DNA from 2 places in the Peribacillus sp. NPDC096622 genome. Region 1 is predicted to be linked to the other one. Evidence: riboswitches for the same ligand, from Rfam matches in the RefSeq annotation. Region 1 holds a riboswitch; the other holds the start of a gene.
What was found. Region 1 has a riboswitch for cyclic di-AMP ahead of ACIQYG_RS06445 (hypothetical protein). Riboswitches for the same ligand answer to the same signal wherever they lie in the genome.

Region 1 (8,006 bases):
AAGTGTACAGCAGTTAAAATCAATGGATAATCTTCGATGTTTTTAGGCATAAATTTTTTCTCCTCTTATGTTAATTTATTAGTTTAATAGTATTTAATTTGAATTAACTTATTTAATTCGCACACATTATATTTTTTGAATTCCGCATTTTCAAGAGTCTATAGAAAAAATTAAAAAGAAATTTAAAACCCACTTTCAGAGGAAAGTAAAAGCCGGTTATTCTCTTGAGAAATTAATTAGAAGTAAGTGTTTATCGTAGATTTAAAAACTGAAGAGGCAGGTTCACTGTTGTAAGAGAGTTTAATAATGAATTTTCGGATAGTTTTCGAAAAATTAGGTGGGTAATGTATAAACATAAAAAATATAACAGCGAAATCAAATATTGCCTATACCCAGGGCAAAAATTACATACTAAAGAACACGAAAAACAGGAATAACAAATAAGTAAAATTTGTTATCCCTGTTAGGATTAAAAAGAAAAGAAGCATTCCTAGATTTAGCCTGTTGATCAATCTTTTATATAAAAGAATAATTATTCATTTATCAAGGTTTCTAGTTTTAAAAAAATAACCTAAAAAGGGTCGAGTTTGATTGAATTACTGGTAGGATAAAGAGGTGGGGTGATAGGCACGGGAAAATAGGCTGGTTTAATCCATATTTACAGTATTAGATTGTTTTATGGGTTCAGGGTCAACAGGACAAGCTGCTATAAATCTAAATCGGAGCTTTATTGGTTTCGAATTAGATAATACCTACTTCACCAAAGCTTCTAGGGCTTTGCATAAAGCTTTCACAAGGTGATTGTCAATTCCTATTTTCTCGTCTTAGGAAGTTGCTCTTTCAACATTCTTGCATGTTTAGCTTAAATGTCCGATACGGGTTACCTTATTGAGAGTGTGAAGGTTTATACTTAAACTAATGGGTGCTTTACTTTAATAAGAGGGGTTGCTGCAGCGGCCTTTTTCTTATGGAACTAAAGGGTCAGGTTAGTTGCAGAAGGAAAATTACAGACAAATATAGAAACTAGTATTTACTACTTATGTGGGAGGATCTGTATGCTAAAGGAGATTTGCATTGTCAGACATTGCGAAGAACAGGGGCACCTCGGAATCTCAATTAACCGAAAAAGAGCATTGCTTCATTGTTCACTTTCCAAAATGTCGAGCAATGAAGCCTTTTTATCTGCTTTTTCCGCTTCTCTTTCTGATTTAATAATTTCTTTTTCCCCTTTAGCAGCAGCCACTTCCTTTTTAGTGGATTCCACTTCCTGGGTGTCCAATTCCATTTTTAAAAGTTTCTGTTAAGGGAAGTCCATTTACATTAAGTTCGATAAAGGAACAGAAAGAGGGAAGAGAAAGAATCAAAATTATTTCTTGGATTCTAAGAATTTCTCGAGGTCTCTATCTACAATAAACACTTCTAGTCTTTCCTCCATTTTCGTGCTGATATCACTATGACTGGAAAGAACGTTGCATTTTGTCAGCCGTTTCACAATCTCCTCAAAATCTTTACTGTACATTTCCCTTAACACTTGCCTCATTTCTTTGACAAGCTTCCGCCCGGTATCTTGGGAAACAAGGTGTTTTTCTTCCACAGTCAGCACTCCCTTAAAACGGGTAATGATCATATCCTGTACAATGTATGTTTTCGCCTCTTGAGGGCCCCGGCCCATTAGTTCTCGCTGAAAAGTTATAAAGGCTGCACTTATTTCAGCCTCTAGTTTCTTTTTGGAATTTACCATATTGTCTCTCCTGCTTTTCTCCAAATTTATGCAACTTATCATAATGTCCGATTTGAGTTCTTGTCAATCACTTTCGAAAAAATAATTCATAACTTGAATTAGTAAGATTTATAAAGAAAAATAGTTTTTTAACCGGAAAAATAAGTGATATCATAAGGAAACATTAGGAATAAGGAGCATATATTAAGATAAGTATGAAAAATGATCTTATTCAACCCAAAATGACAATTTACAAGGAGTAGTTAACGAGCATAAAATAACATCATATTCAACACCAACAATTGTAAATCGGCTTAGTCCTGAGTAATCAGGAACGGAGGAACCAATTTTTTGGGGTTAATTCTGCATTTGCAGAAGGGATGAGAGACTCTTTCGCCATCCTACCCGTCAGCTAACTTCGTCGGCTAAAGCGAAGGAGGTCATAAGACCGCCTTAATCATGGGGCTTTTTTGTTGTGTAAAAACGGCAAAAGGCAACTTGAATGATAAAGTAGGTCTTTTTAATTTGCCTATTTTCATATGAAAAAGGATCATGGAAGACAGAACGCAAAGGAAGCGCATGCTGGCTAGGCGTTAAGTAGACCAATGAGTACTTTTTCTCCAATTTTATATGTTTGCTTTGCAATGCATCCAATAACCGATGTGTGAATCGTATTGATTAACGCTGGAGTATGGATAGCTACTGCATGGCTGCATACATGGGGAAAGAGTAAGCATTGGTCTATTTTTTATGTTTTCAACTGGCAGGCTTTTCTTCCCCAGAAAGAATGCAGATTGAAATTAATAAGAGAAAGTACAAATGGGGTGAATCGTATGGGAAAAGTACTGCTTGTTGGAAAAGGAAAATTATTTATTTCTGTAAAGGAAAGTATAGGGGCCACCCACACGGATACAAGTAATGTAGAAACTGTTGACTATGATGAAGAATGGTTTAGGCCTACAAGAAACCTGAAGATATGTGATGGAATAATGGTTCATAAATCAGAGCAGGGTAACTGTGTTTATCTATTCCCTAATTCTCTGTTTGATGGAATTAATCTTGTGAGACTATTTTCAGAGTTCAAATCTTATAGGTTGTTTGTTGTCACTCATGACCAACAATATTCTAGTCTATATAAAAAAATGGGAGCCGATTTTGTCATCTTCAGTAAACCAGAATGTTACAGCTATAACTGGCTGCTAGCAAGTGGAACCTAGTTTCTTTAAGAAACTCTAAGGGGGTGAGTCATTGTAATTGTTTAACATATTTACAGTTTGGAAGGAGAGACGTTAATGGATCTTTTATCAGTTTCACTTACAGCTTTTTCATTCTTGTTATTTTTTGGATTTATCCATTTTTGTAACAAAGTTATAGAAGAAAAGGGAGAGTAGAAACATGCTTTTATTATTTATTGTTGGAGCACTTTCGTTGTATTTAATTCATGCTCTAATTTACCCGGAAAAATATTAATAGCTACAAAACGGAGGAAATGCAAATGGATTTTTTACAAATGGGTCTGGTATTGGCACTGGTCATTTTCCTGGCCATACCACTGGCCAAATACTTAGCAAATGTTTATTCCCTTGAAACAACAAAACAAGATCGGATATTTGGTGGGATAGAACGGGGCATTTATAAACTATCAGGTATTCATACCGGTGACATGAATTGGAAGCAATATGCAAAAGCACTGCTTTTGAGTAACTTAGTCATGTTTATTATTTCGTATCTTATAATACGCTTTCAGGGGATCTTACCGGGTAACCCAAGTAAGATAGACAACATGGATCCATTATTGGCATTCAATACTGCTGTAAGCTTCCTTACCAATACCAATTTGCAGCACTACAGCGGGGAATCGGGACTTTCTTATTTATCGCAAATGGTCGTCATTATGTTTTTGATGTTCACGACACCGGCTACCGGTCTTTCGTTATGTATGGCTTTTTTCAGAGGTCTGATCGGCCAGAGCAGTATGGGGAATTTTTATGTGGATTTAATTCGTTCCATCATCCGGGTGCTTCTGCCGTTATCTATTTTAATCGGTCTTGTCCTCGTATCTCAAGGAGTGCCGCAAACCCTTGATCCCACGGCGATTGCAACTACTTTGGAAGGTGCGAAGCAGAATATCGCGCGCGGGCCAGTAGCTGCATTGGAGTCTATTAAACATTTAGGGACAAATGGCGGTGGATTCTTTGGTGTCAACTCGGCACATCCCTTTGAGAATCCTAATGGTTTCACAAATATATTAGAGATTTTATCCATGTTTTTGATACCAGCCTCTCTACCCTTAACGTTTGGATATATGGCAAAAAATAAGAAAATAGGTTGGATTCTTTTTTCGGCAATGGGATTAATGTTCCTTGTATTCTTAGGTGTTACGTATTTCAGCGAACAAAATGGAAATCCATCATTAGAGAGTATAGGGATTTCTCAAGAGAATGGAAGTATGGAAGGCAAGGAGGTGCGGTTTGGAATTGCACAGAGTGCCCTTTTTACAGCCGTTACGACAGCAGCTACTACAGGTACAGTCAATAATATGCATGATACGCTTACTCCACTTGGCGGATTAGTGCCATTGGCAGAAATGATGTTGAACTGTGTGTTTGGCGGTGATGGAGTAGGGACGGTCAATATCCTTATGTACGCAATAATGGCAGTATTCATTGCTGGATTGATGGTTGGGCGAACGCCGGAGTTTTTAGGGAAGAAAATTGAAGGCAGGGAAATGAAACTAATAGCCATTACCATTCTTCTACATCCATTAATCATCTTAGTTCCGTCAGCCATTGCTTTAGCTACACAAATGGGCACTTCGGCTATTTCTAATCCGGGCTTTCATGGAATTTCGCAGGTTGTTTATGAGTTTACCTCTTCGGCAGCTAATAATGGTTCCGGATTTGAAGGTTTAGGGGATAACACTCCATTTTGGAATATATCCACCGGCTTGGTCATGCTATTTGGCCGTTACTTTTCTATGATTGCACTAATCGCTGTCGCAGGTTCTTTACTTACAAAGAAACGAGTTCCCGAGACGATTGGAACGTTTAAGACAGATAATAGCACTTTCCTGGTCATTCTCTTGGCAACGGTAATAGTTATAGGGGCTTTGACATTCTTCCCAGTCATTGCACTCGGACCAGTAGCAGAATGGCTCGCAATTAGATAAATGAAGAAAAGGAGTATTCTCAATGAGTACAACGCGTAAAGGGACTCTTAATAAGAAAATAATCGGGCAAGCCCTAAAAGATGCCTTTAAAAAGTTAGATCCAAGAATAATGGCTCGAAATCCTGTCATGTTTGTCGTGGAAATAGGATTTGTAATCACTCTTTTACTATCCATATTCCCAAACTTTTTTGGAGGAACATCGGATAGAGGTTATAACATTGCCGTGAGCGTAATATTGCTGGTTACAATACTCTTTGCTAACTTTGCAGAAGCATTAGCAGAGGGGCGGGGTAAAGCGCAAGCCGATAGTCTGAAAAAGACGAAACAGGATACTAAGGCAAAGTTATTCCAAAAAGACGGTTCGATAAAGATAGTCGAAGCCACGGAACTTCGAAAAGGTGATATTGTCTTGGTGGAAACCAATGATTTAATCCCAACAGATGGTGATGTAATCGAAGGAGTAGCGGCTGTAGATGAGTCGGCAATCACTGGCGAATCAGCTCCAGTAATCAAAGAATCAGGTGGGGACTTCTGTTCTGTAACTGGAGGAACGAAAGTCATCAGTGACTTTATCAAAATTATCGTCACATCAGATCCAGGCGAATCCTTTCTTGATCGAATGATTAACCTCGTAGAAGGTGCTAAAAGACAAAAAACACCTAACGAAATTGCACTGAGTACCCTGCTTATTAGTTTGACCCTCATCTTTTTGCTTGTTTGCACTACACTAGTACCAATTGCTTCTTATATTAAAGTCACATTACCCATCGCGACCTTAGTGGCATTATTGGTCTGTTTGATTCCAACAACTATTGGGGGCCTATTGTCTGCCATTGGGATAGCGGGTATGGATAGGGTTACTCAATTTAACGTCATTGCCATGTCGGGAAAAGCTGTCGAAGCAGCTGGTGACATTAATACCATCATCCTTGATAAAACAGGAACCATCACCCATGGGAACCGCATGGCTTCAGCTTTTTTACCGGTTAAGGGGATAAGCCAAGCTGAGTTAAATAAAGTGGCTGTTCATTCATCATTACACGATGAAACGCCTGAAGGCCGATCTGTCATCGAACTTGCTAAAAAAGCCGGTTTATCTGATAAAGAATTAGATAAAACCGGGACAGTAGGAATTGAGTTCACGGCTGAAACCCGGATGAGTGGTACAGACTTTTCTGATGGTAGAAAAATCAGAAAAGGTGCTGCTGATTCAATAAGACAATATTTACAGCAACAAGCTGGAAAAGTACCTGGGGATTTAGAGAGCATTACTAATGAAGTCGCAACTGCGGGTGGTACGCCACTAGTTGTTGCAGAAGGAAACCGTGTGCTGGGTGTCATTTACTTGAAGGATACAGTAAAACCAGGCATGAGGGAACGCTTTGATGAATTACGGAAAATGGGGATTAAAACCATTATGTGTACCGGTGATAATCCATTGACAGCTGCGACCATTGCAAAAGAAGCGGGATTAGATGATTATATTGCTGAAGCAAAGCCAGAAGATAAGATTTCCGTCATTAAACAGGAACAAGCACAAGGCAAGCTTGTGGCCATGACAGGAGATGGAACGAATGATGCCCCTGCATTGGCCCAGGCTGATGTTGGTTTGGCCATGAATACAGGAACCATTGCAGCGAAGGAAGCGGCGAATATGGTGGATTTGGATTCTGACCCTACAAAAATTATCGAGGTAGTGGCCATCGGGAAACAGTTACTCATGACACGGGGTGCCTTGACAACCTTCAGTATTGCAAATGATGTGGCTAAATACTTTGCGATCATTCCAGCTATGTTTATGTTGGCCATTCCGCAGATGAAGGCTCTAAATATTATGAATCTGGCTACACCACAAAGTGCTATTTTATCAGCTTTAATTTTTAATGCTGTTATTATCCCCCTTCTCATACCATTGGCAATGAAGGGTGTAAAATACGTTCCTATGAGTGCTTCGAAATTACTAACAAAGAATTTGTTCATTTACGGATTAGGTGGTGTGATAGTTCCTTTCATAGGAATCAAACTTATCGATGTAATCCTAGTCATGTTTCATTTAGCTTAAAATCAAAAGTAAGGGTGAGAATCCATGTTGAAAAATATACGCTTAGTTCTGGTGCTACTTGTTATGTGTGGAATTGCCTATCCATTACTAATGACAGGTGTTGCCCAAGTTATAATGCCTGCAAAAGCAGATGGAAGTTTAATAAAAAACGAATCAGGAAAAATCATAGGTTCTGAACTAATTGGTCAATCATTTAAAGACCCTGGTTACTTTCATGGTCGTGTTTCTTCTATAGAATATGATGCGACAAGCTCAGGTACACCCAATTATGCCTCATCCAATGAGGACATGATCAAGCTCACAAAAAAAGATTTGGCAACATTTTTAAAAGAGAACCCTACAGTCAAACAAGAGGAGATACCTACTGATTTACTGACAAACTCCGGTTCGGGCCTTGATCCAAATATTTCACCCCAAGGGGCGAAAATTCAGGTATCACGCATTGCTAAAGAGAGAGGTGTATCTGAAAAAAGTATATATAATCTTGTTGATAAATATACTGAAGGACGGTCATTAGGAGTATTTGGAGACCCCCGAGTGAATGTATTAAAATTAAACATAGCATTGGACCAACTAAAATAACTTTTGAAAAGGAGAGTTTTTCACTCTCCTTTTAACCTTGAACTGGGTTTAGGAGGTCAGTATTATGTTAGAACAATTCCGAAGAAAAACCCCAGATGAGATATTGAATTCCATATCAAAAATAAAAAAGGGCCGGCTGAAAATTATTCTTGGCGCAGTCAGTGGTTCAGGCAAAACCTATCACATGCTTCTTGAAGGAAACGATTTGAAAAAGCGAGGTATTGATGTCGTTGTCGGTATTATTAGCGCATATAATCGTCCGAAAACCTTGGAACAAGTGGGAGGTCTTGAAATCATTCCAGCTATCGAATGGGAAGTTAAAGGAGAGACTAAGCATGATTTAGACTTGGATGGAATATTCGCAAGAAACCCTGAAGTTGTGTTGATTGACCTGCTCGCTCATAAAAACAGAGCTTCTGCCAAAAACGCTACAAGACTAGAAGATGTACAGGAGTTAATTGACAATAAAATCA
Region 2 (8,006 bases), on a different contig from region 1:
ATAGGAAAAAATTGGTTTAAGCAATGTTATGATCGCACTTTAGGATATCCACATGTCTCATGGAGGTCAACCCTCCCATGTCTCACAGAGTCGATGTTCCTACATTCCTTCGTTCAACCTTTCCATGAGGTGGATGTCGGTCATGCTGCCCCACAGGATCTAAGTCCTCACGTTAGTTGCTTTGCCGACTAATCCGTGCTTCACTTTTAATGAGTGTTAATTAAATAACCGTGTAACCATAAAAATCCGATGAACTATGCGACTGTTTGATGTGCTACAAATGTTGCCATATGAGGGATATCCTTTAACATCTTGTCTTCTTGAAACGTAAATTGTTTTTTACCGATTGAAAACAGAATTCGAATAAGCTTGTTACACAAGGCTATCAGAGATTGCATTTTCTTTAAGGGATTGTGGGAACGTGTTGTGTAATATATATGAAGAGCTTTAAAAGCCTTGTTCTTTGCCACCAGTATCATGGCTGCCCGGAATAAGAGTGCCCTCAATTTCTTTCGTCCCCGTTTGGTAATCTTGGTCTGACCTTTGTGCTTTCCGGATGTGTTTTCTTTTAAACTTAAACCTGCTAATTTTACGATTTGGCGAGGATGTTGATAGTCTCTGAGGTCTCCGACCTCTGCAAAAAACCCTGCTACTGTATCTCGACCGATTCCTAACACTTCTAACATCTGTGTGACACCTGGGATATGGTCTAATAACTGATCTAATTGATGATCTATTTCTTCGAATTTCATTTGAATAAAATCATACTTCTCTAGTAAAGCTCTCAACTCTAATTTCGCCATAGCTGCCCCTTGACGAATACCAATCGAACGATTGGCTGCTTCTTTAAGTGCTCGTATTTTCTTTAAGCCTATACTGCGTTTTACCACTTGTCTTAGGGAAAGTAAGAGCTCTTCATCCGTATACTTTACAAGTTCATGTGGCAAAGCTTCTAGCTTTAGAAAATGAATAGCTGCCTTGCCTTCCCAACTTTTGAACACCGTCAAAAATTCGGGAAAGTAACGATCAAGCCAGTTATGAACTTGACCCTGAACGACCTGTAAGTCAACGTTGAGAAGATCGCGAAGTTTTTTGGCCACTCGGAGTTCTGCATAAATTCCACGTGGAATTGTTGGTTCGGCGTATCTTCCGTCTTTGACTAACTGTGCGATGACTTTTGCATCTTTCACGTCATTCTTTGTAGGTGAATTATCGTCTAATTCTTTACTTCGTTTAACATGTAGTGGATTGACTGATACGAACTTAATATTATTCTCTTTTAGAAGATGAGCTAGATTTAACCAGTAGTGACCGGTTGGCTCCATCCCTACAATCACTTGATTTAACTTACACCCTTTAACAAGTTGGGTAATCCAATTTAGAAACGAATGAAATCCTGCTTTCGTATTTTCAAAGAAACACGTTTTACCTAGTTCCAATCTAAAATCTTGTGCTCTCGCGACATGATTGTGCTTGGCTATACCTACTCCGACAATTAAGGTTTCAGAAGTAATTTGAGAGATTTTATGATTTTGGTTATAATTCATTGTGAGACCTCCAAATAGATGTATTGTCCTTTTTAGCTGGCCAGCTCAGGACACATTCATCTTATCAAGAGGTCTTTTTTCGTTCAAACCTCATTTTCAGTTATTACAGGAATGCTTCCCCTTTAGCTCCATAAGAAAAAGAGCTGCATAACAGCTCTGATAATTACCTATAGCATTAAGAAGTACATTAATTCAATTCCTTATTTTTTCAAATGATAAGGTACAGTTGTTACTACCACGTCTCTTCGAAACAGTAAGAAGGCCCGAATAAGAAAACTTGATTGATTGTGAAGAATATTGTGCCAGCCTTTTTTGGGAATAAATTGTGGAATAACTACAGTTACCCGATAATTCCCTTCCCTTGCTTTATTCTCTACAGTATCAACAAATTTTGTAAGTGGGTTGATGATACTTCTGTAATGAGAGTGCAGTGTCACCAGTCTTACATCAGGTTGCCATCTCTTCCATTTTTCTTCAAATTTCTTCTCGTCATCTCTTTCAAATGCAACATACACTGCAATAATTTGTTGTGGAGAAAGCGATTTAGCATAATTTAAGGTATTCTCTACAACATGAGTCATGCCAGCAACAGGCACTATCATAACATTACCGTCAATGGTCGCAGATGGTTCACAAGTTGTAAGCCTAAGTTGGTCTCCAACAGCTTCATAATGCTTTCTAATTCTATGAAAGATAAAGACAATGATAGGTAGAAAAATTAAGATTGACCAAACCTGTGAGAATTTTGTTAAAAAGAATATTAATGTGACGGTTAAGCTAATAACGGCGCCCGTAGTATTAATAATGAATTTTGGTACCCACCCATGCGGCTTCTCTCGTAACCATTTAACCATCATGCCCGATTGAGATAAAGTAAATGGAACAAATACACCAACTGCGTAAAGTGGGATAAGATGCTCCGTTTCTGCATGGAAAGCAAGGATTAAAATGATCGAAGCAATTCCAAGTATGATAATCCCATTAGAATATCCTAATCGGTCTCCTCTCATTAGAAACGCCCTTGGAATAAACTTATCCTTTGCAAGATTTACTGCCAACAATGGAAAAGCAGAATAACCAGTGTTCGCAGCAAGGATTAAAATCAATGCTGTAGTTCCTTGTATAAAGAAGTACATGAAATTCCGGCCGAAAGTTTCTTCGGCAATTTGGGAAACAACGGTTACCTCTCCACTAGGAGAAATACCATAATAATAGGCTAAAAATACAATTCCTGAAAACAGTACGGCAAGCAAGGCTCCCATCGCCATTAATGTTTTAGCAGCATTATTAGGTGCTGGGTCTTTAAAGTTAGGAATGGCATTCGATATGGCTTCAACCCCTGTTAAGGCGGAACTTCCTGAAGCAAACGCCCTTAAAAGAATAAACAAACTGATTCCCGCCACAGGTGTACCTATTGGGGTGTGCAATTCAGGCGAAACTCCTCCAGTTAGAATATTATAAATACCTACACCAATTAATATTAACAACGCTAAAACGAATAAGTAAACGGGGTAGGCTAATATTGAAGCAGACTCCGTTACTCCTCTTAAATTCAAAATTGTAATAAAAATGACAAATATAATGGCAATTTCCACATTAAAGTTGTGTAAAGTGGGGAAGGCAGATGTTAAAGCATCAGTCCCAGCAGACACACTTACAGCAACAGTTAGTATGTAGTCTACCAATAGGGAACCTCCAGCTATTAAGCCTGGATTTACACCTAAATTGCTCTTTGAAACCACATACGCTCCACCGCCATGAGGATAAGCAAAAATGATTTGTCTATAAGACAATATGAGAGCTGTTAAAAGAATTAATACACCAACTGCGATAGGAATTGAATACCAAAATGCTGCTGCACTTAACGTAATCAATACTATCAAAATTTGTTCGGGACCATATGCCACTGATGATAGAGCATCAGAAGAAAGGATTGCTAATGCTTTCTTTTTGTTTAATCTCTGTTCTCCTAATTCATTGGATTTCAGAGGTCGCCCAATTAACATCCTTTTTATAAGTGAAATCATTATTCCAAACCACCCTAATAGTTTTTATGAGTTAATTTATATCCGTACATACAGTATTGACTCAAAAGAGCAATAAAATTTTACATGAATACAAAAAAGTGCCTACAGAATAGACCTGTAGGCACATCACTTTTCGTGTGTCACAAGCTCCACCTTCCTTCTCATTTAACGCTTACGAGGTTAGCTGTCGGATTCGGACCTTGAGTAGCCCTACCTTTAAAGGATTCACCCCTTGGGTATAGTAACAACCCACAAAAATGGTTCCCCCGTACCTAATGGTTTCAGCGATTTAGAAATTGAAACTTTGATTATAATACTCCTATGATCAGCAATTGTAAATGGATTTTATGCAAAAAAAATTAATACTCAGGAAAACGGTTAGGTTAGAAATGAAGATATTATTCATGCTTTAGAAAGAGATTTTTAAGGACTATCGCGTAAGGGCCGTCTTCATAAAATTTTGAAAAGGGGCTTCTCTATTCCTATTTCTTCTACAACTAACCTGCCCCGTTAGCTCCATAACAAAAAGAGCTGACGAAGCAACTTCCTTATTGAAGTAAAGCCAAAATAACACTTGGCTGTATTTTTTTCTTCAATTTAGAGGGAGAGGATGAACTGAAACGATTGCAAAGCTGAGCAATCGAAGTATCTATATATAGCAAATTCTCAACAAAAACCTTAAAATGTCCCCGACTTCCTTGGTCCAGTATGCTTTTTCAGATTGGTTTATATCGTCTTTCATAACGTCACCCCTTTCTTGAAGTATTCTTGGTGAATGCTAAAACTCCTTTTTATGGACTATGTGGGGCTATACCAGCACCAAAGTCATCGACGTATATGTATTTATGCAAATAATAAATAAAATTGAAACTAAAGGAGAAATTATATGACAAATCGTGTACACACATTAAAACTAATGTTAGTTAGTTCTTTGGCAGGTTTTGTTTTACTTAATTCTGAGGGCTTAGTACAAGCGAAGGAAATGGATCCAAAAGATAAAATCGTTAACCTAAAAGAAGGAGAAACGCTGAATATAAAAAACACAGAATTATCAAGAGAACAGGATAAGGTTATGGAACAGTTAGTAAACGCTGATTTTTTTAATAAAGTTGATCAAAAGTTAAAAGAACATGGTTATAAAAGATATACTCACACAGGTGAGGTTGATGTGAATTATCAACTAGTTGAATTAGTAGTTCAGAAAAAACCTGGAGAAAGTCAGGTTGAAACAATAAAAAATATTGACAAAATTGTAAGTCAGTTAGCAAAAGAAAATAACGTTGTTCCAACGTTTGCTAAAGTATCTTTCCATTAAAAAAAGCCCATATTCTTACAATATATATAAGAACAATTAGTTACCTAAATATAAAGCCTGTATCTTAGATTACCGAGTAATCATTGATACAGGCTTTTTTTATACTCCTTGTTAAACTAACGCACCCGTTAGCCATCCATGAAGCGCAAAAATCAGCGCTTCACCACAGAGAATGAAAATTGTTCTCTATGTCGATAATGTTTTAATGGCTGGCGAAGAAGGTCGTTGAACTATGGTGCCTTTGAGCCCATCCGTTAGTCTGACTCCGACGACCACGGTGTACCACCGACTGTCGCGCCCTTTATGGGTAGCACTCATGGGAGATTAATCCTTTTTTGGTCGTCGCGCTAGCCTTCACTTAATTTGCAATGATTGGAGGTTTTGTTTAACGCCTTACCAAACTCAATCAGATCACTCATAAGGCTCAGCCTTTTTTTAAAAAGCGTTTTTACTGGGTCTATTTTGTTGTGGTTTTTTCTGGATTTTGAGCTTTTTTAAATTTTCATGGGAGTTCATTAAGAAAAGCCAAACTTATTAAAGAATCGCGCCCGATTGCGGAATAAGAAAAGCACATTTCTTTGTCTGCCTATTATACATAATTACAATTAGGTAATTAAAGAGGTTGGGTACCTAAAAGACGCCCAACCTCTTTTTTGTTACCATAACGGGGATTATCGGTAGTACACCTTTATGGATAATTACTACTTATCTGAAAAGTCTGTTCTTTCCTTTTCAACTACTGAACATTTAACAATTAGACTCATAACCTATAAAAGAAAGGGGTATGAACAGATATGATATATAACATTCCACAAAACTGTATGAATAAGTGGACAACAATCAGGTTGGATCTTGCAAATCAAACGACTTCAACTTTTTCGTTTCTTCCCGTCAATGCTGGATATTTAAAGGATAGATTTTTAAATGGATATATTTACACCGCTGAATATAATACTACTGAATGTATAACACAGCAGCAACAACTTATAATAGGATGTCAGGATAAATGGGTTTATATGTTTCCAGTTGGTGGAGGAGATTTTTTGTTTTGGCCGACGAAGGTTGAAGCTCATAATCCTAAATTGATATTAGGTTGGCTCAACATCACAAATAATATGAATCTTCAGTGTGAGGCAGCGCCATCCACATTTAATATAACTGGAAACTGGGATACTGATTACGGAAGGCTCGTATTTACTCAAACCGGCCAGAATGTTACCGGATCCTATCAAAATGGAAGAGTTGAGGGCAATCTTGTATTCAACCAGGCAAAAGCCAAATGGGAATTGACAGGTAAATGGTATGAAGGTATAAGGGAAGGGAAAATTCTTTTCACATTTGATACCTCAAATAATTTTACAGGAATGTTTGGCAGAGGTGCAGAAGAACCAATACCTGGAAACGTGTGGAATGGTGTTCGGGCCGCTTAAAATTTCAGCGACAATTTATACATTGAATGTAATTTCTCAGAATATAATCGAGGTCATGATAAATAAGATGAAACAGGAGAAAATACTGAAATTATTAGAGTAGACGGGTCGGATAGGTTGAAATTTATATTTACCAGCACAAGAGAGCACATCAATGATGTGCTCTCTTGTTTTCTTAAATAAGCGTCAACAGTCTTGGTGACAACGTAAAAGTTAAACAACTTTGTGATGAGAAGAGAGACCATTACTCACATAAGAATGCACCTTGAATAACAAATTTTCTAATGACTTTATTGTTATTACACATGATGGTCCTCCGAGCATATAGTGATAACGTAGCCTAATGCTGAATAGAATTTTATTGTTAATCATTTTTAAGAAAGAGGGAAAAAAATATGATATATGGCATTCGACGTAAATGTATTTATTATTATATTTTAGCAACAATTATTAAAAAGGGAGTGCTTAATTATGATTTATGGCATTAGAGAGCAATGTATGTATAAATGGAATCCAGTTTATTCTGGAAATGATCCAAACGCAAATTTTTCGTTTAACCCTACTCAAGATGATTATTTGTTAGATAGGTGGTTAGGAGGTACTATTTGGCTTGATGACCATAATCCTTCTGAATGTATATCGCAGCAGCAGCTGTCAACCGGATGTTTGAATAGATGGGTTCACATGCATCCTAAAAAAGGAGGAGATTTTTGGTTTTGGCCTACTACGATTGGTGCTAATCCCAAATTGGTAACAGGTTGGCTATATGTTTCAGATAATCTTAATATGGATATTAGTTGTAGCCCTCCTTTACCAAATATTGAAGGTAATTGGGATACAACATGGGGTAGACTTGTACTAACTAAAAACGCTGTAGATCCTCGAAAATATACCGGCCCCTATTCAGCAACCGGGAGAATCGAAGGATCTCTTGTTTATAAATCTGGATGGCAATTAATAGGCAAGTGGTTTGAGCCTGGCAGAACAGGAGGATTTGAGTTTTATTTCGATAGTTTTCTTCGTTCATTTAAAGGAACTTATGGTTCCGGGGAATCATCAACAGGGGGGAAATGGGACGGCCAGCGTGTCAGCTAATGATGATGGCTTAAACTAATGCAAAGTAGAATATATTGTCAACTTTTATCAAGAATGACAAGGAGTGAGCAAATATAATAACTGGCATTAGACCAGACTGTATGAATAGGTGGATATCAATCGGGCTGGATCTTAGTAATGGAGTAACTGTTAATTTTTGGTTTTACCTCGGAATTTGTGTTCCAACTTCATTCTTGCCACCCAATTATCGTTTGAATCAGGAAGCTTTTTTTCTTCTTGAGCAACAGCAGCCATTTGCTGATATTCTTTAAAAAGCGATGTGAATTCATTCTTTTGTTCCACCAAGGCCGTTTTGATAGCCATTTGCATTATCTCTTTCAAATCACTCTTTTCTAGCGTGATTTCACTATCGCTATCTCGAATAACGCTTAGCGTCTCATCGGCGCTTTTTTTGTCTTGAACCCTTTTGATTACTACTTTTACCGCGTCTTCAATATTGCGATTTTTCTCCATGAAAATTTTCATTTGCGATAACGCGTTCACATCACGATTATAATAAATCCTTTGATTCTTTTCATTCCGTTCAAATACGTATCCGGATTCCTCCAATAATAACGACCATTTTCTTAGA

Region 2: another riboswitch for cyclic di-AMP. It lies ahead of ACIQYG_RS26070 (APC family permease); the one in region 1 lies ahead of ACIQYG_RS06445 (hypothetical protein).

Annotation. Positions count from the first base shown of each region.
Region 1 covers NZ_JBIWES010000003.1:6,661-14,666, reverse strand. Annotated here, with positions in the region: gene ACIQYG_RS06465 (helix-turn-helix domain-containing protein) at 1-50, opposite strand, end outside; gene ACIQYG_RS06460 (DNA methyltransferase) at 655-801, shown strand; gene ACIQYG_RS06455 (hypothetical protein) at 1,139-1,285, opposite strand; gene ACIQYG_RS06450 (Na-translocating system protein MpsC family protein) at 1,367-1,741, opposite strand; cyclic di-AMP (ydaO/yuaA leader) riboswitch at 2,022-2,162, shown strand; gene ACIQYG_RS06445 (hypothetical protein) at 2,395-2,937, shown strand; gene ACIQYG_RS06440 (potassium-transporting ATPase subunit F) at 3,116-3,190, shown strand; gene kdpA (potassium-transporting ATPase subunit KdpA) at 3,216-4,889, shown strand; gene kdpB (potassium-transporting ATPase subunit KdpB) at 4,912-6,951, shown strand; gene kdpC (potassium-transporting ATPase subunit KdpC) at 6,976-7,533, shown strand; gene ACIQYG_RS06420 (histidine kinase) at 7,598-8,006, shown strand, end outside.
Region 2 covers NZ_JBIWES010000037.1:5,914-13,919, forward strand. Annotated here, with positions in the region: gene ACIQYG_RS26065 (IS110 family RNA-guided transposase) at 255-1,547, opposite strand; gene ACIQYG_RS26070 (APC family permease) at 1,748-3,574, opposite strand; cyclic di-AMP (ydaO/yuaA leader) riboswitch at 3,728-3,871, opposite strand; gene ACIQYG_RS26075 (hypothetical protein) at 4,461-4,889, shown strand; gene ACIQYG_RS26080 (hypothetical protein) at 5,684-6,319, shown strand; gene ACIQYG_RS26085 (hypothetical protein) at 6,791-7,414, shown strand; gene ACIQYG_RS26090 (MerR family transcriptional regulator) at 7,565-8,006, opposite strand, start outside.